DNA from 3 places in the Zavarzinia sp. genome. Region 1 is predicted to be linked to each of the others. Evidence: predicted binding sites of a transcription regulator. Region 1 holds the regulator's gene; each other region holds the start of a gene.
What was found. The regulator PhoB, encoded in region 1, activates phosphate uptake and scavenging genes when phosphate is short. The targets are predictions, from matches to a motif close to TNTCATAAAACTGTCA.
Positions count from the first base shown of each region.

Region 2: a site for PhoB is predicted at 4,603-4,618, ahead of WAZ62_RS17155 (UDP-2,3-diacylglucosamine diphosphatase). Genes of this name have one in related genera too.
Region 3: a site for PhoB is predicted at 8,016-8,031, ahead of WAZ62_RS01620 (ArsJ-associated glyceraldehyde-3-phosphate dehydrogenase). Genes of this name have one in related genera too.

Region 1 covers NZ_JBAQRT010000290.1:4,445-14,437, reverse strand. Annotated here, with positions in the region: gene WAZ62_RS16185 (AraC family transcriptional regulator ligand-binding domain-containing protein) at 1-965, shown strand, start outside; gene phoB (phosphate regulon transcriptional regulator PhoB) at 959-1,669, opposite strand; gene phoU (phosphate signaling complex protein PhoU) at 1,690-2,406, opposite strand; gene pstB (phosphate ABC transporter ATP-binding protein PstB) at 2,426-3,238, opposite strand; gene pstA (phosphate ABC transporter permease PstA) at 3,244-4,566, opposite strand; gene pstC (phosphate ABC transporter permease subunit PstC) at 4,563-5,936, opposite strand; gene WAZ62_RS16155 (substrate-binding domain-containing protein) at 6,031-7,089, opposite strand; gene WAZ62_RS16150 (calcium-binding protein) at 7,425-9,149, shown strand; gene WAZ62_RS16145 (PstS family phosphate ABC transporter substrate-binding protein) at 9,226-9,993, opposite strand, start outside.
Region 2 covers NZ_JBAQRT010000310.1:4,218-14,210, forward strand. Annotated here, with positions in the region: gene WAZ62_RS17130 (sensor domain-containing diguanylate cyclase) at 1-1,404, shown strand, start outside; tRNA gene WAZ62_RS17135 (tRNA-Val) at 1,499-1,573, opposite strand; gene WAZ62_RS17140 (N-formylglutamate amidohydrolase) at 1,796-2,764, shown strand; gene WAZ62_RS17145 (GNAT family N-acetyltransferase) at 2,761-3,264, shown strand; gene WAZ62_RS17150 (diacylglycerol/lipid kinase family protein) at 3,545-4,480, opposite strand; gene WAZ62_RS17155 (UDP-2,3-diacylglucosamine diphosphatase) at 4,656-5,558, shown strand; gene WAZ62_RS17160 (glycosyltransferase family 4 protein) at 5,618-6,679, shown strand; gene WAZ62_RS17165 (SDR family oxidoreductase) at 6,663-7,409, opposite strand; gene serA (phosphoglycerate dehydrogenase) at 7,612-9,192, opposite strand; gene WAZ62_RS17175 (phosphoserine transaminase) at 9,309-9,993, opposite strand, start outside.
Region 3 covers NZ_JBAQRT010000033.1:1,222-11,214, reverse strand. Annotated here, with positions in the region: gene WAZ62_RS01655 (cyclase family protein) at 1-34, opposite strand, end outside; gene WAZ62_RS01650 (AMP-binding protein) at 73-1,734, opposite strand; gene WAZ62_RS01645 (helix-turn-helix domain-containing protein) at 1,970-2,827, opposite strand; gene WAZ62_RS01640 (putative 2-aminoethylphosphonate ABC transporter permease subunit) at 3,239-4,936, opposite strand; gene WAZ62_RS01635 (putative 2-aminoethylphosphonate ABC transporter ATP-binding protein) at 4,933-6,030, opposite strand; gene WAZ62_RS01630 (putative 2-aminoethylphosphonate ABC transporter substrate-binding protein) at 6,114-7,130, opposite strand; gene arsH (arsenical resistance protein ArsH) at 7,247-7,969, shown strand; gene WAZ62_RS01620 (ArsJ-associated glyceraldehyde-3-phosphate dehydrogenase) at 8,088-9,128, shown strand; gene arsJ (organoarsenical effux MFS transporter ArsJ) at 9,131-9,993, shown strand, end outside.

The DNA of each region.
Region 1 (9,993 bases):
CGCGGCAGGTCGATATCGCGCCCTATCTGGCCGCCGCCGGCCTGCCGGCCGCGCTTCTGTCGGACCCCGCGGCGGAAGTTCTCGCCTCGGCCGAGCTGCGAGTGATTTCCGCCATGCTCGGCGATCTGGGCGATCCGCCCGGCCTCGGCCTTCACGTCGGGCAATATTATCGCGTGGCGGCTTACGGTGTCTGGGGTTTCGCCCTGCTGGCCAGCGCCACTTTACGCGGCGCCCTGACCCTTGGCCTCGAGTATCAGGACCTGACCTACAGCGTGATGCCCATCGCCTTCACCGATCAGGGCGAGGGCAGCGCGGTCAGTTTCGACGACCGGGACCTGCCCGCGCCGCTTCGGCGCTACATGGTGGAGCGGGACATCGCCGCCGCCCGCCGCATCGCCATCGATCTGTGGGGCGAGCCGCCGCTATGCCGCGCCGCGCGTTTCCGTTTCGCCGAGCCGGCGGGCCTCGCCCCGCTTTATGAAGCCGCCCTGCAATGCGAGGTCACCTTCGGGGCCGAGGCGAATGAGTTGCTCTACGACCGGGCGGATCTCGACCGGCCATTGCCCCAGGCCAATCCCGTCGTCGCCGCGCTGCATGTCGAAGCGTGCCACGAGCGGCTGCGCCGCCTGCGCGGGCAGGACCCTTTCGTCGAACAGGTGACGGCCTGCATCCTGGCCCGGCCCGGTCATTTTCCCGACCTGCCGGCGGTGGCGGCCGAGATGCGCCTGTCCGAGCGCAGCCTGCGCCGCCGCCTGGCGGAAGCGGGCATCGGCTATCGCGATCTGGTGGCACGCCTGCGCCATGATCTCGCCATCGACATGCTGACCGAGACCGGCATGGCGGTCGAGGCGGTGGCGGAGCGTCTCGGCTATGCCGAGACCGCCAGTTTCACCCATGCCTTCCGGCGCTGGACCGGCCAGAGCCCCAGCCGCTTCAGCGGCCGAAGGACTCCGCCCGGTCAGTAACGCAGGCCGCGGCCGGCGCCCTGCGTGTCGATGGCGTAGCCGGCCGAGCGGACGGTGCGGATCATGTCCTTGCCGCCATGGGCGTTCAGCGCCTTGCGCAGGCGGCGGATATGAACGTCGACCGTGCGCTGCTCGATATAGATGTCGCGGCCCCAGACCGCGTCGAGGATCTGCTCGCGGCTGAACACCCGGCCCGGATTCTCGAGGAAATGGCGCAGCAGGCGGAATTCCGTCGGGCCGAGGTGAATTTCCGAGCCGCCGCGCATCACGCGGTGGGCCGACAGATCCATCTCGACATCGGCGTAATTGAGGCCTTCGTCCGACAGGGCCGGGCGCGAACGGCGCAGCACGGCGCGGATGCGGGCCAGCAACTCGGTCGGCGAGAAGGGCTTGGTCACATAATCGTCGGCGCCGGATTCGAGGCCGCGCACGCGGTCGCTTTCCTCGGTGCGGGCGGTGAGCAGGATGATCGGCACCTGCCGCGTCGTGGGTTTCCGGCGCAGCTGGCGGCAGATCTCGATGCCCGAGACCGAGGGCAGCATCCAGTCGAGGACGATGAGATCGGGCAGGCGCTCGTCGACCAGCATCAGCGCCTCGTCGCCATCCATGCCGACGCGCACCTCGAAGCCATTGGCTTCGAGGTTGTAACGCAGCAGGTCGACAAGGGCCGGCTCATCCTCGACGATCAGGATGGAAGGCTTCATGGAGACACCATTCACTTCGGTCAGGCCACCTGGTCGGGGCCGGTCATCTCGGCGGTCACATCGGCCTTGGCGCGATCGCTGACCATGCGCTGGCCGCGCACGATGTAATAGATCGTCTCGGCCATGTTGGTCGCATGATCGCCGATGCGCTCGATGTTCTTGGCGATGAACAGCAGATGGGTGCAGCCGGTGATCGTCCGCGGATCTTCCATCATATAGGTCAGCAGTTCACGGAAGACGCTGTTGTAGAGCTCGTCCAGCACCGGATCGCGATCGCGCACGGCGATGGCCTTTTCGGCATCCTCGTTCGAGATGGCGTCGAGCACATCCTTGATCATGCCGAGGACAAGCTCGCCCATGCGCGGAATGGCGTGCATCGGCTGCTGCGGCACGGCGACGCCGAGCACGGTGGAACGCTTGGCGATATTCTTGGCGTAGTCGCCGATGCGCTCCAGATCGGTCGCGATCTTCATGGCGCCGACGATGAAGCGAAGATCCACCGCCATCGGCTGGCGCAGCGCCAGGAGCCGGGTGACGAGGTCGGAAATCTCGCTGTCGAAGACATCGATGCGCTGGTCCGAGGAAATGGTGCGCTCGGCGAGGGCCCGATCCCGGCGCACGATCGCCTGAATCGCCGAGGCGACATTGGCTTCGGCAATCCCGCCCATGCGCAGGATCTTGGTCTTCAGCGCGTTCAATTCCTGATCGAAGGCGGAGACGATATGATTGTCGGCCATGTGACTGCTCCCTCCCGGCTCAGCCGAAGCGACCGGTGACGTAATCCTGGGTCCGCTTGTCGACGGGATTGGTGAAGATCCCCTCGGTCGGACCATTCTCGACCAGCACGCCCAGATGGAAGAAGGCGGTCCGCTGGGAAACGCGCGCCGCCTGCTGCATCGAATGCGTCACGATGGCGATGGTGAAATTCTCGCGCAATTCATCGATCAGTTCCTCGATTTTCGCCGTGGCGATGGGATCGAGGGCCGAGCAGGGTTCGTCCATCAGAATGACTTCGGGCGAGACCGCGATGGCGCGGGCGATGCACAGGCGCTGCTGCTGGCCACCCGAAAGGCCGGTGCCGGGCGAAGCCAGGCGATCCGACACTTCCTTCCAGAGGCCGGCCCGCTCCAGGCTCGACTTCACGATGTGCTCCATGTGGTCCTTCGACTCGGCGAGGCCGTGCAGACGGGGACCATAGGCAACATTGTCGAAGATCGACTTCGGAAACGGATTGGGCTTCTGGAACACCATGCCGACCCGGGCGCGCAGGTGCACGACATCGAGTTCCGGCGCGTACATGTCGTCGCCGTCGATCCTGATGTCGCCCTGGATGCGGCAGATCGAGATCGTGTCGTTCATCCGGTTGAGGCAGCGCAGGAAGGTCGACTTGCCGCAGCCCGAGGGGCCGATCAGCGCCGTCACCTGATGCTCGGCGACCTCGAGGTTGATGTTGTAGAGAGCCTGCTTCTCGCCATACCAGAGGTTGACGTTCTTGGCCGAGATCTTGGCCTTGCCGTCCAGCGGGATGGTATGGGTGGTAAAGTCGAGAGTGTTGATCGGGGCAGTCATGGCACTCACCACTTGCGTTCGAATTTTTTGCGGAGATAGATCGCGATCGCGTTCATGCACACCAGGAACACCAGGAGTACCATGATGGCGGCCGAGGTCTTTTCGACGAAGGCGCGTTCCGGGCTGTCGGCCCAGAGGTAGATCTGCACCGGCAGCACGGTCGCGGGCGACGTGAAACCGCCCGGGATATCGACGATGAAGGCGACCATGCCGATCATGAGAAGCGGCGCGGTCTCGCCCAGGGCATGGGCCATGCCGAGGATGGCGCCCGTCAGCATACCCGGCATCGACAGCGGCAGGGTGTGATGCATCACCACCTGGATGGGTGAAGCGCCCATGCCGAGCGCCGCCTCGCGGATCGAGGGCGGCACGGCCTTGATGGCGGCGCGGGACGCGATGATGATGATCGGCAGCGCCTGCAGGGCCAGCACCAGGCCGCCGACGATCGGCGCCGAACGCGGCATCCCGAAGAAGTTCAGGAACACCGCGAGACCCAGAAGACCGAAGACGATCGAGGGCACCGCCGCGAGGTTGTTGATGTTCACCTCGATGATGTCGGTCAGCTTGTTCTTCGGCGCGAATTCCTCGAGATAGACCGCCGCCATGACCCCCAGCGGGAAAGCGATGCCGAGGGTGACGATCAGCGTGTAGAGAGAGCCGACGACGGCGCCCCACAGGCCGGCGTTTTCCGGCTCGCGGCTGTCGCCGGTGGTCAGCAGCTCGGTGTTCATCGCGGCGCTCAAGCTGCCATCGGCCACCAGCGTGTCATAGATGCCCAGCTGGAGGTCGTTCAGCTTGCGGTCGCCCTCGGCCACGTCGCGGTCGATGTAACCCTTGCGCAGCATGTCGACGAGATCGTCGGTCAGCACCTCGAAGCGGATGGTCTGGCCGATCAGGTCGGGGTTGTCGCGGACATGGGCCGCGACTTCATAGCCCGCGCCCGAGGAGATGAGCGCCATCATCTGGCGGATCGGCTGGCGGCCGGTCACCTCGGGGAATTTCTTCTGCATCGCCGCGCGGATGAGCGCGGTGTAATCCGCGCTGGCGATGACCTTGGGATCCTTCGTGCCCTGGGGATCGATCACCGCCGGGTCGAGGTTCAGCTCCAGTTCCACCTTGGTGGTCACGAAGGCCGACGAGCCCTGCAGGATGATCGAGCCGACGAGCAGCACGAGGAAGACGACGGCGGAAGACACCGCGAGGATGCCCCACATCTTGAAGCGCGCCTCGGCGGCATAACGCTTCTTCAGCAGGCGGTTGAACTTCTCGTGCTTTTCCGTCGAGGCCGAGAAGGGCTCGACGACGAATTTGTTCGCGACGTCGGTCATTCGTACTGCTCCCGATACTTGCGGACAATCCGCAGCGCCACGATGTTGAGGCACAGGGTGACGACGAAGAGCACCAGGCCGAGGGCGAAGGTCGCCAGGGTCTTGGGGCTGTCGAATTCCTGATCGCCGACCAGCAGGGTGGCGATCTGGACGGTTACCGTCGTCACCGCCTCGAAGGGGTTGGCGGTCAGGTTGGCGGAGAGGCCGGCGGCCATGACGACGATCATCGTCTCGCCGATCGCGCGGGAGATCGCCAGCATCAGGGCGCCGACGATGCCGGGCAGCGCCGCCGGAATGATCACCCGCTTGATGGTTTCGGACTTGGTGGCGCCAAGGCCGTAGGAGCCGTCGCGCATCGCCTGGGGCACCGCGGTCATCACGTCGTCGGAGAGCGACGAGACGAAGGGCACGATCATGACGCCCATGACGACGCCGGCGGCGAGCGCGGATTCGGAGGCGACGTCGAGCCCGGCCATCTGGCCGAGCTGGCGGACGAAGGGCGCGACGGTCAGGGCGGCGAAGAAGCCGTAGACCACGGTCGGGATGCCGGCCAGCACCTCGAGGACGGGCTTCAGCACCGAGCGCACCCGGCGATCGGCATATTCCGACATGTAGATCGCCGACATCAGGCCGATCGGCGCCGCGACCGCCATGGCAATCATGGTGATCAGCAAGGTGCCGGTGAACAGGGGCACCGCGCCGAAGGCCCCGGTCGAGCCGACCTGATCGGCGCGCATCGCCGTCTGCGGGCTCCACTGGATGCCGAAGAGGAACTCGGTGAAGGAGACCTTCTCGAAGAACAGCGCGGATTCGAACATCAGCGACAGGATGATGCCGACGGTGGTCAGCACCGCGATGGTCGATGCCACCATCAGCGTGATCATCACCGCCTGCTCGACCCGGGGCCGGGCGCGCAGGAGCGGCGTGATCCGGCTCTGGGCGAAGGCAAGGCCGATGATGCCGATCCCGAGCGCGCCGATCGCCATGGCGATCGACGAATAATCCATCAGCTGCAGATAGCGGTCCGCGGCGGCGCGCAGCGTATCGGTCACCTCGCCGGCGATCGTGCCGTTGAGGGCCAGATTATGCACATCGGTCATGAACAGCGAATGCCGCTCGACCGGAATGTCGGCGGGGATACCGGCGCGCAGGATGCCGTCGATAATGCCGCCCTCGAAGATCAGCCACAGCAGGGCAAGCAACAGGGCCGGCACCGCGCACCACAGCGCCATGTAATAGCCGTAGTAGCCGGGCAGGGAATGCAGACCGCGCGTCTTGCCGCCGTTGCGGCCGAGGGCGGTCGACCGGCCCATGTAATAGCCGATCACCGACAGGACGAGGATGGTCGCGATGACTATGTAACTCGGCATCATTGCGTCTTTCGCGGGCCCAGGTGTCGGGACCCCTGGGCCGGTACGGGAAACGGCGGCCGGTTGATCGGCCGCCGCTGTGTTGCGATGTCGCTTACTTCACGCTCGCCGTATCCATCGGCACCAGGCCGGTGGCGGCGGCGCGCACCTTGGCGGCTTCTTCCGCCGGCAGGGCGATCAGGCCCTTGTCGGCGAGATAGCCGTTCTCGCCCATGGCCTTGTCCGAGGTGTATTCGACCAGGAATTCCTGAATGCCCGGAACCGTGCCGACATGGGCCTTCTTCGCGTAGACGAAGAGCGAGCGCGAGACGCCGTATTTGCCCGAGGAAATATCCTCGTATTCCGGCTTCACGCCTTCGATGGTGGCACCCTTGATCTTGTCGCCGTTCTCTTCGAGGAAGCTGTAGCCGAAGATGCCGAAGGCGTTCGGGTTGGACACCAGCTTCTGGACGATCAGATTGTCGTTCTCGCCGGCTTCGACATAGACGCCGTCCTCGCGGACCTTCATGCAGGCCTTGCCAGCGTCTTTCTTGTCGACGCCGGAAGCGACGATCGCCTCGACGGCATGGGCTTCCTCGCAGCCCTTTTCCATGACGAGCTCGTTGAAGGCGTCGCGGGTGCCCGAGGTCGGGGGCGGGCCGAGGACTTCGATCTTGGTCGCGGGCAGCTTGGCGTCGACTTCGTTCCACATCTTGTAGGGATTGTCGACCATCTTGCCATCGACGACGACCTGGGCCGCCAGGGCCTTCCACAGGATCGCCTTGTCGACATCGAAGGCCGGGCCCGACTTGTCATTGGCGAAGACGATGCCGTCGAAGCCGATCTTCACCTCGATGATCTCGGTCACGCCGTTCTTGGCGCAGGTTTCGATTTCCGAGGCCTTGATCCGGCGCGAGGCGCCCGTGATATCCGGCGTGTCGACGCCAACGCCGCCGCAGAACAGCTTCATGCCGCCGCCGGTGCCGGTCGATTCGACGATCGGGGTCTTGAAGGCACCCAGCTTGCCGAAGGCTTCGGACACCGCCGTGGTGAAGGGGAACACCGTCGAGGAACCGACAATGCGGATCTGGTCGCGAGCGGCGGCCTGGCCGGAAAAGGCGGTTGCCAGCACGGCTGCGGCGCCGAGTGCGGCGAAGCTGATCTTGTTGGCCATGGTTCAATCCCCGAAGTGTTCGAATGGTCTAGGCTGCGGTCGGTGGCGCGAAGGCCTGCCGCGGAGGTCACGGAAATTCCGTACACTCTCGGGCCGGACCATAGTCAGCCGCCGGGTCTTTCATATGACATTACCATTGCCGTTTTATGACGGCGGCCGGCGGCGCGGATAGCCGTGGGGCCAACCCTTCCCCGAACGGGGAAATCGACGACTTCCACCGCAATCGGCAATCTGTATTCTCGGATCGTCGCCTCGTGACCCTGGGCGCGCGTCGGTGAATCTCGCGCGTCTTCGCCGTGGTCTGGGCGCCGGTACAATCGAGGTGCATGATGGCAGTGACCTACGGAACGAATGGTGCGGACACGTTTTCCGGCACCAGCGGCAATGATCAGCTGTATGGCTACGCGGCGGGATCGCCCGCCACCGACACTGGTGGCGACACGATCAGCGGCCTTGCCGGCAATGACACCATCGAGGGCGGCGGCGGCAACGACGTGCTCGACGGCGGCACCGGCGACGACACGCTGCGCGGCGGCGCCGGCGACGACATCCTGAAGAGTGGTGGCGGCAACGACACGCTGGACGGCGGCCTCGGCAATGACACCTATATCTATCAGGGCGGTAGCCTGACCCTGACCGACGCGGGCGGCACCGACACCCTGGACTTCCAGGTCTCGGGCACCACCAGCTTCACCCTGAGCGGCGCCTTCGAGATCGTCCTGGGCGGCACCGGCAACGACACGATCGCGGCCCAGGCGGGCACGACGACCGCCATCAGCTATGCCGGCCGGGCCGGCAACGACATCCTGACCGGCGGCAACGCCAACGACACGCTCGACGGCGGCGATGGCAATGACACGCTGAGCGGCGGCAAGGGCAACGACACGCTGCAGGGCGGCGCGGGCAACGACACGCTGAGCGGTGGCGACGGCAACGACATCCTGAAGAGCGGGGGCGGCACCGACACGCTGAACGGCGGCCTTGGTGACGACACCTTCATCTATCAGGGTGGCAGCCTGACCCTCAGTGACGACGGCGGCAACGACCGGATCGAATTGCAGGTCGCGATCACCACCAGCTTCACCCTGAGCGCGGCCTTCGAGACGGTGGTCGGCGGCTCGGGCGCCGACACGCTTTCGGTCGCGGCTGGCGCAACGACCGGGGTCACCTATTACGGCAACGCCGGCAACGACATCCTGAACGGTGGCGGCGGCAAGGACACGCTCGACGGCGGCGATGGCAACGACACGCTGAACGGCGGCGCCGGGGCCGACAAGATGACCGGCGGCGCGGGCAACGATCTCTATGTCGTCGACAGCGCGGGCGACCTGGTGACCGAGGCGGCCAATGGCGGCACCGACACGGTGCAGACCACCCTGGCCACCTATACGCTGGCGGCCAATGTCGAGAACCTGACCTATACCGGCACGGGCACTTTCACCGGCACGGGCAATGCCCTGGCCAACACGATCACCGGCGGCGCGGGCAACGACACGCTGGACGGCGGCGCCGGCAACGACACGCTGATCGGTGGCGCGGGCAATGACACCTATATCCTCGATTCCGCCAGCGACAAGATCACCGAGACCAGCACCGGCGGCACCGACACGGTGAAGGTCGGCTTCTCCTATACCCTGGCGGCGCGGCTGGAGAACCTGACCATCACGACCTCGGCCGACGGAATCGCGGGCACCGGCAATTCCGTGGCCAACGTCCTGACGGGCGCGGCGGGCGACGATGTCCTGTCGGGCCTTGGCGGCAACGACACGCTGACCGGCGGCGCCGGCAAGGACCGGCTGACCGGCGGCACGGGCAACGACACCTTCCTGTTCGTCGCGGGCAAGGCCAATGGCGATATCGTGACCGATTTCGCCGGCAATGGCGCGGCGGCGGGCGACAGCATCGTCTTCCAGGGCTTCGGCACGGCGGAAGGCGGGGCCAAATTGGTCCAGATCGACGACACGACCTGGCGCGTGACCTCGGCCGATGGCGCGATCCGGGAGCGGATCTACTTCGACAATGGCGCCCCTATCGACGCCAGCGATTTCATCTTCGTCTGAGCCGGGGCGCCCGCGCCCCACATGAAAACGGCGGCCCTTTCGGGCCGCCGTCGTCGTTTCAGGCCTGATGGCCGGATCAGAAGGCCGCGGTGTCGAGCGGGGTCAGGTTCTTGACCACGTCGCGCTGCTTGGCCAGTTCCGCCGGGGACAGCAGGATCAGGCCCTTGCCTTCGAGGTAGCCGTTGGCGGCGATCGCGCGGTCCGAGAAGAATTCGTTCAGATATTCGGCGATGCCGGGGACGGAGCCGATCTGATACTTCTTCACGTAGAAGAACAGCGGACGCGAAACCGGATAGGTGCCGGCCTGGACGTTTTCGTAGGTCGGGGCGACGCCGCCGACATGCGAGCCCTGGATCTTGTCCGCGTTTTCCTCGAGATAGCTGTAACCGAAGATGCCGAGGGCGGTCGGATTGGCGACCAGCTTCTGGACGATCAGGTTGTCGTTCTCGCCGGCTTCGACGAAGACGCCGTCTTCACGGATCTTCATGCACGCCTTGCCCGAGATCAGGCCCTTGTTCTCGGCGACATCCTCGCAGCCCTTTTCGAGAACCAGCTCGTTGAAGGCGTCGCGGGTGCCCGAGGTCGGGGGCGGGCCGAGGACTTCGATCTTTTCCGCCGGCAGCTTGGGATCGATTTCATTCCAGGTCTTGTAGGGGTTCGGAACCACGGCGCCATTGACGACGACGGTGGCCGAAAGCGCCTTCCAGATCTGGCCGCGGGTCACGTCGAAGGCCGGGGCCTTCTTCGAGTTGGCGAGGACGATGCCGTCATAGCCGACGACCAGCTCGATGATGTCCTGGATGCCGTTGTTCTGGCAGGCATCGATCTCCGACCGCTTGATGCG
Region 2 (9,993 bases), on a different contig from region 1:
TTCGGCGGCGTCGCGCGGCTTTTCGAGGAGTGGCGCGCCGCCGGCGTGACCGATCTGCCGGGCTTTCTGCGGGCCGACCCTGCGCGGATCAAGGCCTGCGCCGGGCGCATCCGGGTGCTCAAGGTCAATCGGCGCACGCTGCAACTGTTCGGGGCGACCGATTTTGACGAACTCGTCGCCAATCTCGGCCAGGTCTTCCGCGATGACATGCTCGACCGCCATGTCGAGGAATTGACGGCGCTGTGGAGCGGCCGGACTGAATTCTTCAGCCATTCCGTCAATTACAGCCTGTCGGGCCGGCGGATCGACATCCAGATGACCGGCCGGGTGCTGCCCGGCAGCGAGCGGAGCCTGGATCGGGTGCTGATCGCCATCGAGGACGTGACCGAGCGCGAGGTCGCGCGGCAGGAACTGGCGAGCAGCGAGAATTATGCCCGCGGCCTGTTCGAACATTCGCCGGTGTCGCTCTGGGTGGAGGATTTCAGCTCGATCAAGCGGCTCCTCGACGAGATCCGCGAGCGGGGCATCGAGGATTTCCGCGTCTTCACCGACGTGCATCCGGATTTCGTCCAGCGCTGCATGAGCGAGATCCGCGTGCTCGACGTGAATCGTCAGACGCTCGACATGTTCCTGGCGCCCGACCGACCGACGCTCATGCGCCGCCTCGGGGAGGTCTTCCGTGACGACATGGAGCGATCATTCCGCGAACAGCTGATCGACCTCTGGCACGGGAAACTCTTCCAGCAGCGCGAGGTGGTGAATTACGCGCTGAACGGCAGCGCGGTCCATGTGCTGATGCAGTTCTCGGTCCTGCCCGGCCACGAAAAGGACTGGTCGCTGGTCCAGGTGGCGCTGACCGATATCACCGCGCGCAAGAAGGCCGAGACCTACCTCGAATTCCTCGGCACCCATGACGTGCTGACCAAGCTGCACAATCGCTCGTTCTATGTCGACGAACTCAACCGGATCGAGCGCAACACGCTGCGCCCGATCACGATCATCGTGGCCGACCTCAACGGCCTGAAGGCGGCCAACGACCAGTGGGGGCACGCGGTTGGCGATGCCCTGCTGCGCCGGGCCGGCGAGATTCTCGGCAAGGCGGTCGAAAAGCCGTCCTGCGCGGCCCGTATCGGCGGTGATGAATTCGTCGTGCTGATGCCGGGTGTCGATGGCCATGGCGGCGATATCCTGATGGAGGAAATCCATCGCATGACCGAACTCAACAACCAGTTCTATCCGGGATTGCACCTCAGCCTGTCGCTCGGGGCGGCGACCAGCGCGCCGGGCGAGCGGCTCGAGGATGTCGTCCGGCGCGCCGATTTCGCCATGTACGCGGCCAAGCGCGATTTCTACGCCGCGCTTTCGGAAACCTCGGCCCGGGACGCCGTCCCGCCGCCCCGGTGAGGGGCGGAGAGGTAAACGTGCCGACGATTTCAGGCCTCGTGGCGAAGACCGCGCGGGAGAAGGCGTGGATCGATGATCGGGAGGAGGCGATGGATGGTGGACGCGGCTGGGATTGAACCAGCGACCCCTACGATGTCAACGTAGTGCTCTCCCACTGAGCTACGCGTCCGAACCATGCCGGCGGCCGGGGCTGTGGGTAGGTGCCTTGGGCCGGGAGCCGCGTATTTAAGGGATTGGTCGGGCTTATGCAACAGTCTTTTTCATCCCCATGGCGGGCGGCGCGCGGGTGATGGGAAAAGTCGGGGGATGATCGGCTTCTCGGCCCTTCACCTTGCCGCCGGAAAACGACATTCTGTATGTTCAGCTTCTGAATCCAGCGAGATGACCGCCCGTGTCCATTGTCCCCATCGTCTCCAGCCTCGCCGATGCCGCCCGTGCCGAGTCCCGGCGGCGGGAGGAGCGCGGGTCGGATGGGCGCGGGCCGGATGGGGCGACGGGCGCCGTCGGGGTGCTGGAGCCGCCGGAGGGCATCGCCCGGCGGCCGCTGGTGCTCAGCTCGCCTCATTCGGGGGCGCTTTATCCCGCCGATTTCCTGCGCCAGTCGCGGCTGGACCCGGTGTCCCTGCGCCGGTCCGAGGATTGTTTCGTCGACCAGCTCTTCGCGGCGGCGCCGCAGCTGGGCGCGACGCTGGTGCGGGCGCTGTTTCCGCGCGCCTATGTCGATCCCAATCGCGAGCCCTATGAACTCGATCCGGCCATGTTCGCCGACAGTCTGCCGTCCTTCGCCAACACGCGGTCGCTGCGGGTGCTGGGCGGGCTCGGCACCATTGCCCGGGTGGTGGCCGATGGCGCCGAGATCTATCGCGAGAAACTGCCCTTCGCCGAAGCCGAGGCGCGAATCGCCACCTGCTATCGGCCCTATCATCTCGCGCTGACCATGGCGCTCGGCGAGGCTGAACTTCGCCACGGCAGGGTCGTGCTGCTGGACTGTCATTCCATGCCCTCGATGGCCGGCCCCGGCGAGCGCGACAATGGTCGCGGCCGCCCGGATATCGTGCTGGGCGACCGTTTCGGCATGAGCTGCGCCCCGCTCGTCATCGAGGCGGCGGAGGGCCTGCTGCGCGACCGGGGCTATCGGGTCGGGCGCAATGATCCTTATGCCGGCGGCTATATCACCCATCATTACGGCCGGCCCCGGCGCGGCCGCCACGCCCTGCAGATCGAAATCAACCGGGCGCTCTACATGGACGAGGTCCGGCTGGAGCCGAATGCCGGCTTCGCCAAGGTGCGGCAGGATCTCGAGGCCCTGGTGGGCGCCCTTGCCACCCTCCCGGGGGCCGCGTTGTCGCCTGAATCATGACCCGTTTCGCCCTGCGTCCCGCGGTGGCCGGCGATGTCGGCGCGATCGCCGCGATCTATGCCCACCATGTGGAACACGGCTTCGGCTCCTTCGAGGAAAGGCCGCCGGATCCCGCCGAAATGACCCAGCGCTTCGAGGCGATCAGCGGCGCCGGCTTTCCCTATCTGGTGGCCGAGGCCGATGACGGCCGCATCCTTGGCTATGCCTATGCCGGGCCTTATCGGCCACGCTCGGCCTATCGCCACACGGTGGAGGATTCGGTCTATGTCCTGCCGGCGGCGGTGGGGCGGGGTGTCGGCCGGGCCCTGCTGGCCGGTCTGATCGAGGAAGCCCGGGCGAGGGGCTTTCGCCAGATGATCGCGGTCATCGGCGACAGCGACAACGCGGGTTCCATCGCCCTGCACCGCGCCCTGGGCTTTTCCCCGCAAGGCGTGCTGCGCCACGTCGGCCTCAAGAAGGGCCGCTGGCTCGACAGCGTGCTGATGCAGCTCTCCCTCTGAAGCTCTCCCTCTGACCCGGCGGGCCGGGGCGCGGGCAAAAAAAGGGGCCGCGTCGAAACGCGGCCCAAGTTTAGGGAGGAAACGCCCAGGAAGGGCAGCGACACCAGCAAGCTGATGCCGCGATGCACAATATGACATTGCACTGCACTCTTGCCAAGCCCCGTTCTTGAAAAAATTGTTCGTTAGGGCTCAACCCCCTGACGGAACAATAAAATTTCAAAGGCATGGGGATCCTCGAAAGGAAATCTCCGAATCGCCGATTCCGGCGGGCCAGCCTTGGTCACGACTCGGCGGGGCCGGCCGACGGCGCCAGGACGGAGATTCGGTGTGGTGACAGCAGGACTTCCGCCGGCAGGCGCGCGATGATGTCGCCGTCGCCCTGCAGCGGATCGCCAGACGGACCGTCGATCGTCACCCACGTCAGCGGGCGTTGTGCCACCGAAGCCAGCCGGGGCACGAGATCGAGGCCAAGGGCAAAGCCGTATTTCACCGCCGCCAAAGGTCCGCCGTCCCCGAACAGGCAGGCGTCCAGCCGGCCATTGCCGAGATCCGCCGCCGGCGCGCAGACGAAGCCGCCGCCGTAATGGCGGCCGTTGGCGATGATGGCGGAAGCGGCCTCGACCGCCGCGCCGCCATCGAAACTCAGGCGGTAAGGCGTGAAGTGAAAACGGCCCAGTTGCCGGAGCATCTCGCCGACATAGGCCAGCTTGCCCAGCCGCCGCTTCCACCGGGTCGACACCCCGGCGACGACATGGGCATCGTAACCGACACCCGCCATGACGACGAAATGGCGCTCCCCGGAGGCCGAACGGGCAAGGCCAAGGCCGATGGGCCGCGTTCTCCCGGCGGCCAGCACGGCCGCGACCGCACCGGGCCCGCGCGGCAGGCCGAGTTCCAGCGCAAGGACATTGGCCGTGCCCAGGGGAATGATGCCAAGGGGCATGGCCGTGCCCGCGAGGCCGTTCACCACTTCATTGATGGTGCCGTCGCCCCCGGCGGCGACGATGGCCTCGACGGTCCCCACCCGGTCGGCCAGCCGCCGGGCCAGGGTGGTGGCATGGCCCGGCGCCTCGGTCTCATGCAGCGCGACCTCGATCCCGGTGCCCCGCAGGGCCGCCAGCGCGGCATGAAATCGCCGGCCCCGGCGCCGGCCCGCCACCGGATTGTAGATGATCGCCAGATGTCGCGGCCGCTCCAGATCAGTTATTGTCATCATTTCGACTTATTGGTCAATGAACCGTCATTTTATGAGTATTGCCGGTCACACTATATTGTTTTTCGATGACGACATTATATTGCCGTCATTGTTCGTGCTATAAGTTGCGTGATGTCTTGTGATTACATCTTTGTGACGGAAGGGTTCGGCTTTGTTGACACGGCTGTCGCCAACATTGGCCCGACGCCATGATCTCGACACGCTCGCCGCCATGGGCGCGGGGATTTCGGGATCGGCCGCCGATCAGGGGGCGGGCGACGATGACGATGCGATCGAATCGCCGAAGGACAAGCGCCGCTTCCGCAGCATCTTCATTTCCGACATTCATCTCGGCACGCGGGGTTGCCAGGCCGACATCCTGCTCGACTTCCTGAAACACACGGAGTCGGACCAGCTCTATCTCGTCGGCGACATCATCGACGGCTGGCGTCTGCGCCGCTCGTGGTTCTGGACCCAGAGCCACAACGACGTGATCCAGAAGGTGCTGCGCAAGGCGCGCAAGGGCACGAAGGTGACCTATATCCCCGGCAATCACGACGAGGCGGCGCGGGATTACGTCGATCTGCATTTCGGCGGCGTCGCCGTGCTGATGGAAGCGATCCACACCGGGGCCGATGGCCGCCGCTTTCTCGTGCTGCACGGCGATGCCTTCGACGGCGTGGTGAAATATGCCCGCTGGCTCGCTCATCTCGGCGACCGGGCCTATAACATCGTGCTGACGCTGAACACCTGGTTCAATGTCCTGCGCCGGCGTCTCGGCTATTCCTACTGGTCGCTCTCCGCCTATCTGAAACACAAGGTGAAGAATGCCGTCGATTACATCTCGAGCTTCGAGGACGCGGTGGCGGAGGAAGCCCGTCGCCATCGTGTCGATGGCGTGATCTGCGGCCACATCCACCATGCCGAGATCCGCGATATCGACGGCATCACCTATTGCAACGATGGCGACTGGGTCGAAAGCTGCACCGCCCTCGTCGAACATGCCGATGGCCGCATGGAAATCCTGAACTGGGCGCGGGAATATGAAACGCGCCAGGTTCGCAAGCGCAGCCGCCAAGTCGCGACCGTTCCCGCCTGATGATCCGCGCCGCCCAGACCCTGCCGGTAACGGCCAGCGTGCCGTCGACCGAACATCCCCTGCGCATCCTGATCGTCACCGATGCCTGGTATCCCCAGGTGAACGGCGTCGTGCGCACCCTCGACACGGTGGCGCGGGAGTTGGCCCTGCTCGGCCATGTCGTCGGCTTCGTGACGCCGGACCAGTTCCGCAGCGTGCCGATGCCGACCTATCCCGAAATCCGCCTGGCACTGGCGCCCCGGCGGCGCATGGCGCGCATCTTCGCCGGTTTCGCCCCCGATGCCATCCATATCGCGACCGAAGGACCGTTGGGCTGGGCGGCGCGGCGCCTGTGCCTGCGCCAGGGCCTGCCGTTCACCACCGCCTATCACACCCGCTTCCCCGAATATGTGAAGGCGCGTTTCGGCGTGCCGCTGGCGCTGACCTATCGCTTCGTCCGGCGCTTCCATGCGCCGTCGCGCGGGCTGATGGTGGCGACGCGCTCGCTGCATGACGAACTGTCGGCGCGCGGTTTCGGCAATCTGCGCGCCTGGTCGCGCGGCGTCGATCTCGACCGCTTCACGCCCGGGCCGCGCGACCTGCTGTCCCACCTGCCGCGACCGGTCTTCAGCTATGTCGGCCGGCTGGCGGTCGAGAAGAATATCGATGCCTTCCTGAAACTGGACCTGCCGGGCTCGAAACTGGTGGTCGGCGACGGGCCGGAAATGGCCCGGCTGAAGGCGCTCTACCCGAATGTCCATTTCGCCGGCGCCCGGCACGGCGACGATCTGGTCGCCCATTTCCGGGCGGGCGATGTCTTCGTCTTCCCCAGCCGGACCGATACCTTCGGCCTCGTCATGCTGGAAGCCATGGCCTGCGGCCTGCCGGTCGCCGCCTATCCGGTGGCCGGCCCGCTCGACGTGCTCTCGCCCGAGACGGGGGCGATGGACGAGGATCTGGCGGCCGCCTGCCGGAAAGCCCTCGACCTCGATCCCGCCGCCTGCCGGCGCCATGCCCTCGGTTTCACCTGGTCGGCGACGGCGGCGCAATTCGCCTATAACGTCGCGCCCTTCCGCCAGGACTGGCCGCCACCCGGCCTGCCGGTGACGATCCCGACACGGGGGCCTAACCCCGGCCGATGAAGGGCATGGTGGTCGCCGCGATGGTCAGGAAGGAAATATCGGCTTCGGCCGGCTGACAGGCCATGAACACCACTGCCTCGGCCGCGCGGGCGACATCCATCCGGGACTCGGGCTTGATGCTGCCATCGGCCTGAGGCATTCCCACCGCCATCTGGCCGGTCATGCCGGTCGCGGCATTGCCGATATCGATCTGGCCGCAGGTGATGCCGAAGGGCCTGCCATCGAGCGAGATCGATTTGGTCAGGCCGGTGATCGCGTGTTTGGTCGCCGTATAGGCGGCCGAGAAAGGCCTCGGGTGATGGGCCGAGATCGAGCCATTGTTGATGATCCGCCCACCCTGCGGGGCTTGCGCCTTCATGACCCGGAAGGCTTCGGCGGCGCAAAGGAACGAGCCGGTCAGATTGACCTCGACCAGCGCCCGCCAGGCCGCGACATCGACCAGATCGACACTGCCGCCCGCGCCGAAGATGCCGGCATTGTTGAACAGGACATCGACCCGCCCGAAGGTATCGACCGCCGCCTCGAACAATCGCGCCACCGCCGCCTCGTCGGTGACATCGGTCGGCACGACGAGGCCAAGGGCCGGGTCCGGCAGCAGGGCCCTTGTCTCCTCCAGCGGCTCGGCCCGTCGCCCGGCGAGGACGACGGGATTTGCCCTGGCGGCGAAGGCCAGCGCGGTCGCCCGGCCGATGCCGGAGCCCGCGCCCGTGATCACGACAGTCTTGGTCAAGCGGGTGATCCTTTCGTTTCGTCCTCGACGAGGGGACTGCCGAGAGTCCGGCCTGCCGGGCCGCATGGAAAGCCCCTTTGGCCGGTTTCGACCTGTTTCTGCCATGATACGCGGAGGTTGGGCGCGAGCAGGGGGGCAGACGGCAAAACACCCTCCCGCCGGGGCGGGAGGGTGCTGGAAACATCCGGCTGTTCGGCCCCGATCAGAAATCGAGGGCCTGGGCCTGCTTCACGTGGGGCAGGGCGCGGACCTTGTCGACCACGGCCTGGGGGATCGCTTCGTCGACGGCGACGAGGCAGATCGCCTCCTCGCCCGCGGTGCGGCGGCCGAGGTTGAAGGTCGCGATGTTGAGGCCGGCCTCGCCGAGGATCGAGCCGAGAGCGCCGATGAAGCCCGGCTTGTCCTCGTTGGTGACATAGAGCATGTGCGGGGTCAGCTCGGCTTCGACCGTGATGCCCTTGATCGAGACGATGCGCGGATGGGCGTCGGCGAACAGGGTGCCGGCGACCGAACGGGTCTTGCCGTCCATCTCGACCGTGATGCGCATCAGGGTCTGATAGTTGCTGGGGGCTTCCAGCTTGGTGTCGGCGACGGCGATGTTGCGCTCCTTGGCGATCACGGGCGCGTTCACCATGTTCACCGACGGCATCAGGGGGCCGAGCAGGCCCTGCAGCGCGATCGCGGTCAGTGGACGGGTGTTCAGCTTCGCGGCGGCGCCTTCATATTCGATCGTCACCTTGCGGATGCCGACCTCGGCCGACAGCTTGCCGGCGAAGGCGCCGAGCTGGGCCGCCAGCTTCATGTAGGGGCGCAGGCGCGGCGCTTCCTCGGCGGTGACCGAAGGCATGTTCAGGGCGTTGGAGACGGCGCCTTCGATCAGATAGGCCGACATCTGCTCGGCCACCTGCAGGGCGACGTTTTCCTGCGCTTCCGTCGTCGAGGCGCCGAGATGCGGGGTGCAGACCACCTTCTCGTGGCCGAACAGGATGTTCTCCTTGGCCGGCTCGACCGCGAAGACGTCGAGGGCGGCACCGGCGACCTTGCCGGAATTCAGCGCCGCCAGCAGGTCTTCCTCGACGATCAGGCCGCCGCGGGCGCAATTGATGATGCGCACGCCGTCCTTCATCTTGGCGATCGAGGCCGCGTTGATGATGTTGCGGGTGCCGTCGGTCAGCGGGGTGTGCAGGGTGATGAAGTCGGCGCGGGCGAACAGCTCGTCCAGCTCGACCTTGGTCACGCCCATCTCGAGCGCGCGCTCGGGGGTGAGGTACGGGTCATAGGCGATGACCTGCATCTTCAACCCTTGCGCCCGGTCGGCGACGATCGAGCCGATGTTGCCGGCGCCGATGAGGCCGAGGGTCTTGGCGTAAAGCTCCACGCCCATGAAGCGGTTCTTTTCCCACTTGCCGGCATGGGTCGAGGCGCTGGCGGCCGGAATGTCGCGGGCGACCGCGAACATCATGGCGATCGCATGTTCCGCCGTGGTGATCGAATTGCCGAAGGGCGTGTTCATCACGACGACGCCGCGCGCGGTCGCCGCCGGAATGTCGACATTGTCGACGCCGATACCGGCGCGGCCGACGACCTTCAGGTTGGTCGCGGCGGCCAGCACATCGGCCGTCACCTTGGTGGCGGAGCGGATGGCGAGGCCGTCGTACTGACCGATGATGGCGATCAGCTCGTCCTTCTTCAGGCCGGTCTTGACGTCCACTTCAACGCCGCGATCGCGAAAGATCTGGGCGGCGGCGGGGCTGAGTTCGTCGGAAATGAGGACCTTGGGCATGGGGGCACCTTAAGGTTTGTCCGCGCGCGTCATCCCGGCGAAGGCCGGGATCTCGTGGGGATCTGAAAAGAAACGCGGGTGAAGGGCCCCGGCTTTCGCCGGGGCGACGACGCTGTTCAGGCGGCCGAGACCTGGGCCTTCACTTCGGCATAGGCCCAGTCGAGCCAGGGCAGCAGGGCTTCGAGGTCGGAGGCCTCGACCGTGGCGCCGGCCCAGATGCGCAGGCCCGAAGGGGCATCGCGGTAAGCGCCGATGTCATAGGCGACGCCTTCCTTGTCGAGAAGGTCGGCCAGCTTCTTGGCGACCGCCGCCTGGCCGTCGGCGTCGAGGGCGAGGGCCCAGGGGTCGACGACCTTGAAGCAGACCGAGGTGCAGGACCGGATGGCCTTGTCCTCGGCGAGGAAGCCGGCCCAGGCGGATTTGGCGACCCAGGCTTCGAGCAGGCCGAGGTTCTTCTCGGAGCGGGCGATCAGACCGTCCAGCCCGCCGACAGAATCGGCCCAGGCGAGGGCATCGAGGTAATCCTCGACGCAGAGCATCGACGGGGTGTTGATCGTCTCGCCCTTGAAGATACCGTCCGAGAGCTTGCCGCCGGAGGTCATGCGGAAGATCTTCGGCATCGGCCAGGGCGGGGAATAGGTGGTCAGCCGCTCGACCGCGCGGGGCGAGAGGATGATCATGCCATGGGCCGCTTCGCCGCCGAGGACCTTCTGCCAGGAGAAGGTGGTGACGTCGAGCTTGGACCAGGGCAGGTCCATGGCGAAGGCGGCCGAGGTCGCGTCGCAGATGGTGACGCCTTCG
Region 3 (9,993 bases), on a different contig from region 1:
GCAGGTCGCCGACATAGGGCGCTTCTTTCGTCATGTTTCTCTCCCGGTTTTCTGTTTTGGGTTGCTGGCGATTCAGGCCCGTGGCCGATCGCGCAATTCGCGGCGCAGGATCTTGCCGGTCACGGTCTTCGGCAATTCGTCGAGCACTTCGACGAATCGCGGATATTTGTAGGCGGCGAGACGTTCCTTGCAGAAGGCGATCAACTCGTCCGGCTGGGCACCCTGCCCGGGGCGCAGGCTGACGAAAGCCTTCACCGTCTCGCCCCGATAGGGATCGAGAACGCCGATAACGGCCGCCTCGCGCACCGCCGGATGCTCGTAGAGCACGTCCTCGACCTCGCGCGGCCAGACCTTGTAACCGGCGGCATTGATCTGGTCCTTCTTGCGGTCGACGATATAGAACCAGCCCTCGGCATCCATGTAACCGACATCGCCCGTATGAAGCGCGCCGTTCGGGATGGCATGGGCGGTCTCCTCCGGCTTGTTCCAATAGCCGGCGATCACCTGGGGGCCGCTGGTCACGATCTCCCCCACCTCGCCCACCGGCAGCTCCTGTCCGTCTTCGCCGACGATGCGCACGATCGTGTCGAACACGGGCACGCCCACCGACAATGCGCCCGAGGCGGCATCGACCGGCGCCTCCACCCCGAGGGGCACGAAATGCGACGGCGAGGTGGTCTCGGTCAGGCCGTAGACATTGTGGATGTAATGGCCGAACACGGTCTCGAAGGCGCGGGTGATCGAGGGCGGGATAGGCGCCCCGCCGGAAGCGATCTTGCGAAGCGAGCGAAAGTCCGCCTTCGGTGCGTCCTTGTGGTTCATCAGGGCGATGAAGGCGGTGATGGCGCCCACGGTGAAACTCGGCCGTTCCGTGCCGATCGTGTCGAGAACGACCGAGGGCTCGAAGCGGTACATGAGCACGAGGGGGGCGGCGAGCAGCAGGCTGAGGGCGACATGGCCGATCAGCCCGGTGATATGGAAGAGCGGCGCTATGCCCAGCACCACGTCGTCCGAGGTCAGGCCGCACCAGTCGCGATAGGTCTGGGCGTTGAAGACGACGTTGCCATGGGTGTTCATCGCCCCCTTGGGCGCCCCGGTGGTGCCCGAAGTATAGGTGAGGACGGCTGTCTCTCCGGGCCCGAAATTAACCGGCGGCACCGGCCGGCCGCGATAGGCCACCAGCAGTTCGTCCAGGGCCTCCGTCCCCTCGAAATGCGCGCGGGTGATGCCGGCGAAAAGCCGGGCGTCGTCATGCGCGCGGTATTCGAGTTCGGAGGTGGTGATAATGGTCCTGACATCCGTGCGCGGCACCACGCCCGCGGCGACATCGCGGTAGAGCCCCTCGAGGCAGAGCAGTACCGCGGCGCCCGAATCCTTGAGCAGCAGTTCGAGCTCGCGCTGGCGGTTCATCGGGTTGATGGAAACGGCGATGCCCCCCGCCTTCCAGGTCCCGACGAGGCCGATGACGAATTGCGGGACATTCTGGAGATAGAGCGCGACCCGCTCACCGCGCTTGAAGCCCCGATCCAGCAGGGCGGCGGCGAAGGCATCCGACAGCGCGCCCAACTCGCGATAGGTGATGCGGCCACCGAAATAGCGGAGGGCGTCACCCTCCGGATTGCGCCCGGCCGAAGCCCGGAACATGGCGAGGGCGTCGCCGTATTCCGCCGTGAGCCCGGCGGGCTGCCCTTCGGGATAACGGGCCAGCCAAGGCTTCGTCTCGTAGACACTCATTCCCTCACCTCTCACCAGAAGAACCATGGCGAGAGATGCGAGGAACATGGAATAAAAGCCACGCCCCGTCCTCTCCCCGGTCTCGTTATCGGAAGACGGCTGTTCGCCGCGTTCCTCTTTGTTCTGGGAGGATGCTTCGTCTTTCCTAATGGGACGGGAACAGGATTTTCGGCACTGGGCTCGGGTTCATGTTTGAAACGCTATGCTCGGGCGCGAATTCCTATAGTGAACCGCGTCAGCCCGCCCGCCGGAAGGCGCTGGGAGAACGGCCCACGACGCGCTGGAACACGGCGCCGAACTGGCTTGCTCCGCCGAAGCCGCAGGCGGCGGCGATCGCCGCGATCGGCATCTCGCCTTCGAGCAGCAGGGTCCGCGCCCGGGCGATCCGCTGGTTCAGGACATATTGATAGGGAGCGAGGCCGTAGCTCTCGCGAAAGGCCCGGCCGAAATGACCAACGGAAAGGCCGGCGAGGGCGGCCATGTCCTCGACCCTGATCCGCTGCCCGAGAGCGGTGCGGACGAAGTCCTCGATGCGGCGGCGCGTGGCGGGCGCGAGACCGGCGGTCTGTTCCGGGACAGGGCTTGTCTCGCCATATTTGGCCTGAAAATAGGCCTGGGTCGATTCGAGCAGCGATGGCAATGCCGGGGCGGCGGTCGACCCCTCGCGCAGGACCATGGCGATCGTCGTCGCGTAGTGCCACAGGACTGGATCACGGAAGGGCGTGGTCACATCCGCGAGGCGGTCGCCGGCGAGATTGAATTCCGGGCCGAGATAGATCTGCAACATCTCGAAATTGCCCGTGAAGCGCCAATCGCATTCGAAGCCGGGCTCCAGCAGGACGGTGGTGCCGCGCGCCGCGCCGCGCCAGACCGAACGGCCCCGGACGATCTGTTCCAGGGTCGAATCGCCCTGAAGGGAAATCGCCAGGAAACGCCGCCGATGCCCCTCGAACACGCGAAGGCGCGGCGTCTGGCGCCACAGGGCAACGCTCGGCCCGGGCCGGTCGGCCGGCTGCAGGCGCGCCACCGGGGACGTATCGGCGAAGCGCTTCACCGCGTCGACGGTCTGCTCCAGGTCGATATCGATGGTCATGCGGCCCCACCTCCCATGCGCGGGCCGCCTTCCGGCGGGCGGCGGATCGAGCCCTGTCCCGCGTTCTTCTTGGTTTGCCGGCAAGACTAATGCGCGGCCTGGGTCGACGCCAGCGTCATCACCCGGATCGCGCAGGGAAGCACTTGATGGATTCGCGCGAAACTCTAGGGATTCGCGCGCGAGCTGGATGAAGACCGTCCTGAAGCCGGGGGTGACGAACAGCGGGCGATCCCGCATCGCAATGCCGGATGTTTGTGCGGGCCGGCCATCACCTCAAGAAGCCGATCAGGCGGGCACGGGCCGGCGGTGTCCCCACAGGCGCGGCCATCGACCTCCTCCCGCGCGACCGACATCCAACTCACACCCGCTCAGGTGCTTTTAATGCACTGATGTCATTCCGCCATGGGCGCCTCAGCGGCGACGCCAGCGTTGTGTCCGCTCCAGCAGGATGCCGGCCGCCAGCCCGTAGACCGTGCGCACGGCCGCCGTTGTCACGAAGATCATCATGGCCATGGCCGCCGCCGGCGCCACGTCCCCGGCGTCGTCCATGTTGAGGACGGCGACGGAAGCCAGCGTCGTATCCGGCGAATAGAGGAACACGACGGCGGAGACCGTCGTCATGGCGTTCACGAAGAAATAGGCGCCGACCTCGAGGATCGCCGGCAATGAAACTGGAACGGTCACACGCAGGAACGTGAGCCACACCGGAACCTTCAGCGACGCGGAAACCGCCTCGAATTCACCGTCGATCTGTTTCAGGGCGGTGACCGCCGTCAGGTGGGACACGGAATAGAAATGGCTGATCGTGCACATGACGAGGATCGCGAGCGTGCCGTAGAGCCCTCCCAGCGGATTGCCCGGTGCGTTGAAGAAGAAGATATAGCCTAGGCCAAGGACGATACCGGGAACCGCCAGCGGCAACAGGGCCAGCAGATGCACGGTGGTGCGCAGCGCCCCCCAGCCCCGGGTCTTTTCACAGGCCCATGCGCCGGCGAAGACGATGATCGTGCCGAAAAGCGCCGTAAGGCAGGCCATGCGGAGGGAATTGCCGTAACTCTCCCAGCCCCCGCCATCCATCATGTCGAAATCGTAATTGCGCAATGACAGCGACAGATCGTAAGGCCACAGTTTCGCCAGCGAGGCAAAGGCCGCCATGCCGAGCAGGCCGAGAACGAGCGCAGAGACGATGACGCAGAAGGCGAAATAGGCGAGGTCGACCGGCCGGTTGGGCCTCGGCGCCAGGGGCACGGCCCGCGCCGACAATTGCGCCGCCTGCCGGCGCTGGACGATCCGGTCCACGACGAACGCCAGCACAGCCGGCAGCAGCAGGACCAGCCCCACCACGGCCCCCATCTCGAATTTCTGCTGCCCGACCACCTGCTTGTAAACGTCCGTCGCCATGACGTTGTACTGGCCACCGATCACCTTGGGGACGCCGAAATCGGTCATGACCAGGGTGAAGACCACGAAAATCGCGCTGATGATGCCGTAGCGCGCGCCGGGCAGGGTCACGGTGAGGAAGCGGCGCAGGGGGCCCGCGCCCAGGGCCTCGGCCGCCTCGTAGAGGCGGGCATCCGCCGTCGACAAGGCCGTCACCATGATGATCAGAGCATGGGGGAAGGTCCAGAAGACCTCGCCGATGATGATACCGATGGGGCCGTAGATGGTCTCGCCCATCAACAACGACGTGAGCACGCCCTTGTTGCCGAAAAGATAGACCAGACTGATGGCCGGCAGCAGTGACGGCGCGAGGATGGGAACCTGGGCGATCATGCGGAACAGTCCGCGTCCCGGCACGCAGGTCCGCGTCAGGGCATAGGCGTAGAAGAAGGCGAGAGTGACGCAGATCACCGTGGAAACAATGGTGATGAACAGGCTGTTGGTGATCGACGACGAGAGGGCGGGAGAGTCGACATAGGCCACGAAATTCCGCAAGCCCACGAAATTTCCATCCCTGTCCTCAAGACTTTTAGAAAGTAACGACCAGAGTGGCAGCGCCACCCCGACCAGCAAGCCGATAGCGGTCAGCGCGAGGATCCCCCGCTGCACCCATTCGTCGGCTGCCGCCTTCTGCCTCACCCGCGGCCCGGCCAGCACATAGTTGCTCATCGCGCGATCTCCGGCCGCGGGGTCCTGGTCGGGCCGAAGACGCGGATCCGGGCCGGCGGCAGTTGCACCGGGATGCGCATTCCCGGGGCTATGCCCTGGTCCCGCACGACATTCATCGGCAGCTCGGCGGAAACATTCAGATGAGTGCCGGGGACATGCAGCGTGGTCGAGAAATGATTGCCGACATATTCCATGACCCCGACATCGACCTCGAAACTGTTGGGGGCACCATCGGTTCCATGCAGCAGGACGTCTTCCGGCCGCAGGCACAGGGTCACGGCGTTTCCGACGGCGAAGCTCGACTGGGTCTGCACGCTCAGCCGGGTCCCCGCCACCTCCACGGTGCCGGTGTCGACGAGTCGCCCTTCGAGACAGTTGATCTTGCCGATGAAGTCGGCGACGAACAGCGTCTCGGGCTTGCTGTAGATTTCAAGCGGCGTGCCCACCTGATCGATGACACCCGTGTTCATGACCACGATCCGGTCGGCCATGGTCAGGGCTTCCTCCTGATCATGGGTCACCATGATCGTCGTGATCCCGAGCCGGCGCTGCAGGTCGCGGATCTCGCCGCGCAGCCGCGCCCTGACCCGCGCATCGAGCGCCGACAAAGGCTCGTCCAGCAACAGAAGACCCGGGGACGGGGCGAGCGCCCTCGCCAGGGCGACACGCTGCTGCTGACCGCCCGACAGTTGCGCCGGGTATTTCTTCAGCTGATCGGCCAGCCCAACGGTTTCAAGCAGGGATTCCACCCGCTCGGCGATCGCCTTGCGGTTCATGTCCCGACCTCGGAGGCCATAGGCGACATTGGCGGCGATGGTGAGATTGGGAAACAGGGCATAGGACTGGAACACGATGCCGAAGTCGCGCTGCCCCGGCGGCAGGGCTGACACGTCCCGACCCGCCTGAAGTATCGTGCCCGTCGTCTGGGGATCGAGGCCCGATATGGCGCGCAGAAGGGTCGTCTTGCCGCAACCGGACGGCCCGAGGAAGGAAATGAACTCACCCCGGCGCACCGTCAGCGATACGTCGCGCAAGGCCTGGAAGTCGCCGAAGTGCTTCGAGACATTTCGAACTACAAGATAATCGTCGGTCATCGTCTCTCTCCCGCCTTCGGACGGAATGCAAACGGCCGTGCCAAACCGGCACGGCCGTTTCTCTATCCACCGGGGATCGGAAATTACTTCTTGGGTTCCGACTTGCCGTCGTAACGCTTGGTCCATTCCGTCAGGATGCGTTCGCGGTTCGAGGCGGCGAAGTTGAAGTCGTTGTCGATCAGCATCTCGCCCAGATTGGCCGGGACATAATCGAGCTTGCCGGCGACGCCATCGATCGCGGTCATGGCATAGCTGGCGGCGTAAAGCTCGTTCGCCTGGCGGGACGCCGCCCAGTCGGCCAGTTTCTTGGCCGCCTCGGGGTGCTTGGTGGTCGACAGGATCGCCGTCGCCTCCAGGTCCCAGCCCAGGCCTTCCTTCGGGAAGATCACTTCGATCGGCGCGCCGCCGGCCTTGGTCTTGGCCGCGCGATATTCGAACGAAATGCCGATGGCATATTCACCGGCGCCGGCCTGCTTGCAGGGCTTGGAGCCCGAATGGGTATAGGCGGCCACATTCTCGTGCAGCTTGTCCATGAAGGCCCAGGCCTTCTCCTCGCCCATCAGCTGAAGCCAGGCGGAAACCATGAGATAGCCGGTGCCCGACGAGGCGGGGTTCGGCATGGTGATCACGCCCTTGTATTCCGGCTTCGTCAGGTCTTCCCAGGACGTCGGCGCGGTGAGGTTCTTCGCGCCGCCCTCGACGGTGTTGTAGCAGATCGCCGACGACCAGACGTCCATGCCGACCCAGGTCGGCGGATTGCGCGTGTCGCGGAACTTCGGATTGATGGCGTCGAGACCGGCCGGGGCGTAGGCCATCAGCATTTTCTGGGCATCGAGGAGCATCAGCGACGTGGCTGCCAAACCCCAGACGGCGTCGGCCTGCGGATTGGCTTTCTCGGCCAGGAGCTTGGCGGTGATGATGCCGGTCGAATCACGCACGAAGCGCACATCGATGTCCGGATTGTCCTTTTCGAAGGCCTGCTCATAGGCCTTGAGCTGGTCGGCCTCAAGTGCTGTATAGACCACGATTTCGGTCGCGGCCATGGCCGACGTCGCGGAGAAGGCAACCAGTGCCCCGGCGGCAAGCGCTTTGAAATTCATGTCGATCCCCTTTCAAGATGGGGAAGGCCTAACATGCATGTTTTGCAGTCTCGTGACGTTCTCTCACGCCTCGAGCCCGCCGGATCTCTGGAATCCACCTTCCAATGCCAGGGAGCATCTCCTTGCCCAACGCCGACACCCGGAACCTCGACCTGGACAGTTTCCAGCCCATCGATCGCGTCAAGCTGCTGTCGCCGCAGCCGACGACCCACCCGCCACGCATCCTCCTGCTCCATGGCTCCTTGCGGGCGCGGTCGTTCAGCCGGCTGGTCTGCGAGGAGGCGGGCCGCATCCTCGAGGCCTTCGGCGCCGAGACCCGGCTGTTCAATCCGTCCGGCCTGCCGCTGCCCGACGATGCCGACCCTTCCCACCCGAAGGTCCGGGAATTGCGTGATCTGGTCGCCTGGTCGGAGGGGATGGTCTGGTGCTCGCCCGAGCGGCACGGTGCCATGACCGGCATCATGAAGGCGCAGATCGACTGGATCCCCCTGTCGGATGGCGCCTTGCGCCCGACCCAGGGCAAGACGCTGGCGGTGATGCAGGTCTGCGGCGGATCGCAATCGTTCAACGCCGTCAACCAGTTGCGAATCCTGGGGCGCTGGATGCGCCTGATCACCATTCCCAACCAGTCCTCGGTCGCCAGGGCCTTCGCCGAATTCGGCGAGGACGACCGGATGAAACCCTCGCCCTATTACGACCGCATCGTCGACGTGATGGAGGAACTGGTGAAATTCACCCTGCTGACCCGGGATCGCGCCGACTATCTGACCGATCGCTACAGCGAGCGGCGAGAGAGTGCCGAAGCCCTGTCGCGCAGGGTGAATCAGCGGTCGATCTGACGCTGCCGGGCCAAATCGTCGTCATTTCCCGAAACGCCGCGATGACCGTCACGAAACCGACATTGACGTGGGATAGCTGAATCACCGTCGGAGCGTCGTCGCGGTCGGAGGGTTTGCCATGCGTGTCGGGATCAACGGACTGGGGCGGATCGGCCGGTTGGCGCTGCGGGCGGCGATGGGTGGCGCGGAGCGCCCGGCGGACGACCCGCGTGGCGGCAATCGCCTCGACATCGTGCATCTGAACGAAATCAAGGGCGGCGCCGGCGTGATCGCCCATCTGCTGGAATTCGACAGCGTTCAGGGCCGCTGGCGTACCCCGATCGCGGCCCTGGACGCTGGCCTGTCGATCGCCGGCAAGGCCATGGGCGTCAGCGCCCATGCGGCCCCCGGCGAGATTCCCTGGGGCGACCTCGGCGTCGATCTCATCCTCGAATGCACGGGCAAATTCCTGAGCCCCGACAGCCTGCGCGGTCATCTCGATCGCGGCGCGAAGCGGGTGATCGTCGCCGCGCCGGTGAAATTCCCCGACGTGCTGAACATCGTCGTCGGGGTCAACGATCATCTCTACGATCCGGCCCTGCATCCGATCGTCACCGCCGCCTCCTGCACCACCAATTGCCTCGCCCCCGTGGTCAAGGTGGTGCACGAGGCGATCGGCATCCGCCACGGCCAAATCACCACGATCCACAACCCGACCAACACCAATGTGGTCGTCGATGCCCCGCACAAGGACCTGCGCCGGGCCCGCAGCGCCATGACCAGCCTGCAACCGACCACGACCGGCAGCGCCACGGCGATCGCCCTCATCTATCCCGAGCTCAAGGGCAAGCTGAACGGCCATGCGGTGCGGGCGCCGGTGCTGAACGCCAGCCTGACCGATTGCGTTTTCGAGATGACGCGGGAGACCAGCGCCGACGAGGTGAACGCCCTCTTCGCCGAAGCCGCCGCCGGCCCCCTCGCCGGCATTCTCGGCTACGAGGGGCGCGCCCTGGTCTCGGCCGATTACGCGCGCGATACCCGCAGTTCCATCGTCGACGGACTGTCCACCATGGTGACCGATGGCACGCTGCTGAAGGTCTATGCCTGGTACGACAATGAAATGGGCTACGCCTGCCGCATGGTCGATCTTGCCACGATGATCGGGCAAAGGGGCCTTTGACCATGGCCGGCATCCGTAATTACGCGATCGTCACCGCCGCCTACTGGAGCTTCACGCTCACGGACGGCGCGCTGCGGATGCTGGTGCTGCTGCATTTCTATCGGTTGGGCTATTCCCCCTTCACCCTCGCCCTGCTGTTCCTGCTCTACGAGGCGGCGGGGATCGGAGCCAATCTGATCGGCGGCTGGCTTGCCACCCGTTACGGCATCACGCGGATGCTGGGCGTCGGCCTCGCCACGCAGATCGCCGGCTTCCTCCTGCTGTCCCTGCTCTCGCCGGACTGGGGCGAGGTGCAGGCGGTCGCCTGGGCCGTCGCCTGCCAGGGCATCTGCGGCGTCGCCAAGGACCTGACCAAGACCGCGTCCAAATCCGCGATCAAGCTCACCGCGGGCGACGGTTCCTCCCGCCTGTTCCGCCTGGTCGCCTGGTTCACCGGCAGCAAGAATGCCATGAAGGGCATCGGCTTCTTCCTCGGCGGCCTGCTGCTGGAAACCCTGGGCTTCCGTATCGCCCTGTGGTCCATGGCCGGCCTGCTGCTGCTCGTCCTGCTGGCCGGCACCCTGTCGCTGCCGCGGCGGCTCGGCCGTTCCACGGCGTCGAAAAGCACGAAGGAACTGTTCTCGAAGTCGGCGGGGGTCAACCTCCTGGCCCTTGCCCGGATCGGCATGTTCGGGGCGCGCGATGTCTGGTTCGTGGTCGGCGTGCCGGTTTTCCTTTATGCCGCCGGCTGGAGCTTCACCGGTGTCGGCACGTTTCTCGCGCTCTGGACCATCGGCTACGGTCTCGTGCAGGCCGCCGCTCCGGCCTTCATCCGGCGCAGCGCGGACGGCCTCAGCCGCGAAGTATCGGCGGCGCGCTGGTGGTC